One region of the Paracoccus pantotrophus genome, then DNA from elsewhere that is predicted to be linked to it. Evidence: riboswitches for the same ligand, from Rfam matches in the RefSeq annotation. Region 1 holds a riboswitch; the other holds the start of a gene.
What was found. A riboswitch is a leader RNA that binds a small molecule or an ion and turns the genes downstream of it on or off. The one in region 1 is predicted to bind thiamine pyrophosphate.

Region 2: it holds a riboswitch for thiamine pyrophosphate, as region 1 does, so the genes downstream of both, ESD82_RS01425 (TenA family protein) here and thiD (bifunctional hydroxymethylpyrimidine kinase/phosphomethylpyrimidine kinase) in region 1, are expected to answer to the same signal.

The regions. Positions count from the first base shown of each region.
Region 1 is NZ_CP044426.1:2,148,781-2,150,976, forward strand. It holds gene ESD82_RS21115 (HAD family hydrolase) at 1-500, opposite strand, end outside; TPP riboswitch at 687-790, shown strand; gene thiD (bifunctional hydroxymethylpyrimidine kinase/phosphomethylpyrimidine kinase) at 858-1,685, shown strand; gene ESD82_RS21125 (FAD-dependent oxidoreductase) at 1,682-2,196, shown strand, end outside.
Region 2 is NZ_CP044423.1:299,965-302,160, forward strand. It holds gene ESD82_RS01420 (AI-2E family transporter) at 1-894, opposite strand, end outside; TPP riboswitch at 1,087-1,218, shown strand; gene ESD82_RS01425 (TenA family protein) at 1,281-1,925, shown strand; gene ESD82_RS01430 (NUDIX hydrolase) at 1,929-2,196, opposite strand, start outside.

The DNA of each region.
Region 1 (2,196 bases):
CTGTCGTCGATGAAGATGCAGTCCCCGGGCCGCAGCCCGTTGCGGTCCATCAGCAGCCGAAAGATCGCCGGATCGGGCTTCAGCGCGCCGACCTGGCCCGAGACCAGGATGTCGGCGAACAGCCCGCCCAGCCGGGGATGCAGCTCCAGCGCATGCGGCCAGGTCTCGGCCGACCAGTTGGTCAGCGCATAAAGCGGCACGCCGCGCGCCAGCAGCGCCTCGGCCACCGCCCAGCTGCCGGGCACGGTCTTTTCTATGGTGACGGGAAAGGCCGCCAGATAGCCCGCCAGATGCCGCGCCTCGTCGCCATGCTCGGCGCGGGCGGCGGCCAGCCCCTCGGCAAAACTGCGCCCGCCGTCCTGCATCCGGTTCCAGCCGGGAAAGTCGATGCGGGCCATCCAGGTCTCGGCCTCGGCCCGGCTGGTGAAGACATCCGCAAAGGCCAACGCCGGATCCCAGTCGATCAGCACCCCGCCCAGGTCGAAAATCACGCTTTTCATCGCATCCTTCCGCATTTCGCCGCGCCCAGATCGGCCGGAATTCCGGGCGGTGTAAAGCCCGAAACCGCCGCCGCCCGCCGGCCATCTTGGCTGGCAAGGCGGACGGATGCATGACAGCGCCGCGACGGGCCGGCCGCGCGCAGCCCTTGCAATAAGGGGCGCCGGGGCCTAGTGTCACGCGGAAGACTCATACACTTGGGGAGCCCCGCACGGGGCTGAGAGGTGCCCGGCACCGACCCATCGAACCTGATCCGGGTCATGCCGGCGTAGGGAAGGGTAGAGTGACGCGGCCCGCAATCCCAGGCCGCCACCCATCCGCCCCGCGTCCCCATGCCCGGCCGAAACGAAAGGCGGGCCATGTCGGGATTGCAGCCCCATCCCATCGCGCTGACCATCGCCGGCTCGGACAGCGGCGGCGGCGCCGGAATCCAGGCCGACCTGAAGGCCTTCTCGGCGCTGGGCGTCTATGGCGCCTCTGTGATCACGGCGATCACCGCGCAGAACACCCGCACCGTCGCCGCGGTCGAGGCGGTCAGCCCGGCCATGGTCGCGGCGCAGATCGACGCGGTCTTCGGCGATCTCGAGGTGCGCGCGGTCAAGATCGGCATGGTCGGCGGCGCCGATGTGATCACGGTCGTCGCCGACCGGCTGGCGGCGCTGCTGGCGGACAATCCGGTGCCGGTGGTGCTGGACCCGGTGATGGTGGCGAAATCCGGCGACGCGCTTTTGCCGGACGATGCCGTCTCGGCGCTGCGCGAGCAGCTGATCCCGCTGGCGACCGTGCTGACCCCGAACCTGCCCGAGGCGGCGCGGCTTCTGGGTCGCCCCCCCGCCGCGACGCCCGAGGAGATGCGCGAGCAGGGCGAGGCGCTGCGCGCCCTGGGCGCCGACCATGTGCTGATGAAGGGCGGTCATGCGACCGAAGACAGCTGCACCGACCTTCTGGTCGGGCCCCAGCCGCTGACCCTGACGGCCCCGCGCCAGCAGACGCCCAACACCCACGGCACTGGCTGCTCGCTGTCCTCGGCCATCGCGGCAGGGCTGGCGCAGGGGCTGACGGTGGCGCAGGCCGTGACCCGCGCCCATGGCTGGCTGCAGGCCGCCATCGCCCACGCCGACGAATTGTCGGTCGGACTGGGGCACGGCCCGGTGCATCATTTCCACGAGTTCTGGAGGCAGGCATGAACCAGATCACCATCCTGGGCGCCGGGGTCATGGGCCTGTGCATCGCCACCGAACTGGCGGCGCGCGGCATCCTGCCGCGCATCATCGACCCGGCCGGCAAGCCCGGATCCCAGGCCTGCAGCTGGCGCGCCGGCGGGATGCTGGCGCCCTATTGCGAGGCCGAAAGCGCCGAGCCGGCGGTGCTGCGCCTGGGCCTCGATGCCGCCGACTGGTGGCAGGCGAATGGCGCCGAGGTCATCCGCCGCGGCACGCTGGTCCTGGCGCCCTCGCGCGACCGGGCGGAACTCGACCGCTTTGCCCGGCTGACCGAGGCGCATCAGCCGGTGAACGGCGAGGAAGTCGCGGCGCTGGAGCCGGAGCTGGCCGGCCGCTTCCCGCGCGGCCTGCATTTCGCCACCGAGGCGCACCTGAACCCGCGCGCCGCCCTGCTGGCCCTGCGCGACCGGCTGGAGGCGCAGGGCGTCGCCATCGAAACCGAGGGCACGCCCACCGGCCTTGTCGTCGATGCCCG
Region 2 (2,196 bases), on a different replicon from region 1:
CGAGACCAGGGTGAAGGACAGCGGCGCCCCGCCGGGGATCAGCGCCATGAAGCCGGTGATGACCCCGAAGGTCACCGGCGAGGGCACGCCGGCCAGCCAATAGGCGACGCCCAGGATCACCCCCTCGCCGATGGCGATCAGCGTCATGCCGGTCACGGTCGAGCTGATGGTGGCCGGCACGACGCGGGACAGCCGGCTCCAGCGGTCGGGCAGGATGCGGCGGCCGACCTGGTCGATCTGCGCCACGATCTTGTCGCCGTCGCGATACAGCACGAACAGCGTGATCAGCATGAACAGCAGGGTCAGCGCCAGGTGAAAGGCCAGCGTTCCCGCCGTCACCGCGCCGCGATAGATCGCGCCGATATTCGAGCCGCTGACCAGCTGCACGATCTCGCTGATGCCGCCGGGTCGGCCGATATAGGTCTGCCAGTTCTCGTCCAGCCAGTCGCCGACCTGCGGCAGTTCGACCATCCAGCCCGGCGTCGGCGCGCCCGAGCTGTTGATCAGGATGGCCCAGTTGATCCAGTCGCGCAGTTCGCGGAAGGCATAGATCAGTGCCATGGCGATGGGGATCAGCAGGAAGCAGACCAACACCAGCACCAGCAGCGTCGCCGCGCCGGTGCGGCCCAGGTTCAGCTGATGGGCCGCGCGTTCGCGCAGGGGCCAGCTGGCCAGCGCGATCACCATGGCCGCCAGCACCGGCACCAGGAAGCCGTGGAAGAAATAGATCGAGGCCGCCACGATGGCCAGCAGCAGCCAGCGCGCGGCCGAGATATTGGTCAGCAGGGGAGGCCGGTGCAGCCGCAGCCCGACCTGTTTCGGGCTCTGCCGCGGTGCGGCGGGATCGTTCAGCTCTGTCGCGGTCGTGGGTTTCGGCATTTCGCCTGTCGTCATGGTCCCGATCCTGGCAGGGGACGGGGTAGTGCCCGCCCTGCCGTAACGAGATAACATCTGGCCCCCGGCTGCAAGCTGGAATGCCGCCTCGGGCCCGGCCAGCCACGCATTTCGCGGCTCACGATTCTGTGGGCGGAACGATGCCCGCCGCGCCCTGCGGGAGGTGACAGCCGCCGCCCTCCGCGCTAGTCTGGCGCCACCAAGGGGAGCCCCGGCAAGGGGCTGAGAAACCGCTGGCCTTACGCAACCTGGCGACGGGCGGCGCGGTGACCCTTCGAACCTGACCCGGATCATGCCGGCGGAGGAATGGGAATGATCGACCTGCCTTTTGCCGGCCTTAACCGCAAGGCCGCCCGCAGCGACGGCCTTGCCCCAGCCATGAGGGCATGATGACCGAAAGCTTCTTCGAAACCCTGCGCCGGGAATGTGCGACGGAATGGTCCGCCGCCGTCGGCCACCGCTTCGTGCGCGAACTGTGCGACGGCAGCATCGCGGATGCGGTGATGGCGCGCTACCTGGTGCAGGACCACCGTTTCCTCGACGCCTTCCTGACGCTTCTGGGCGCGGCCATCGCCTCGGCCGACCGCTTCGAATCGCGGCTGCGCTTCGGGCGCTTCGCCGGCATGGTCTCGGGCGAGGAGAACGACTATTTCCTGCGCGCCTTCGCCGCGCTCGGCGTGGGCGAGGCGGACCGTGCCGCCATTCCCGACAGCGCGCCCATGGCGGGATTCCAGGCGCTGATGCGCGAGGCGGCGGCGACGCGTGCCTATCCCGCCGTGCTGGCGGTGCTGAACGTGGCCGAGGGGCTTTATCTCGACTGGGCCATGCGCGCGCCCAAGCCGCTGCCCGAGAATTTCGTCCACGCCGATTGGATCACGCTGCATGACAACCCGTTCTTTCGCGATTTCGTGGGCTTCCTGCGGGATGAGTTCGACCGCGCCGGACCCGAGGCCGCAGAGCAGGCGCGGGATTTCTTCCGCCGCGCGGTCACGCTGGAACTGGCATTTTTCGACGATGCCTATGCAGTTTAGCCGTCAGTCCTCGATGATTTCGATGTCGGGCGGGCTGCCGGGCGGCCCGCTTGCGCGATAGTCCAGCACGATGCGCGCAAGTCCGGCCGGGGCCAGCCGCTCGGATGTGTGGCGCATCTCGTCAAGGCTCCACCAGCGAAATTCGCGGATGGTGCCGGCCTCGGGGGCGTCCTGGACCGCCGGGGTGAAAGCGGCGGTCTCGATCAGGAAATAATCCTCGGCTTGCCGCCAGCGCCGCTGGTGCAGCGTCATCGCCACGCGGCGGCGCCAG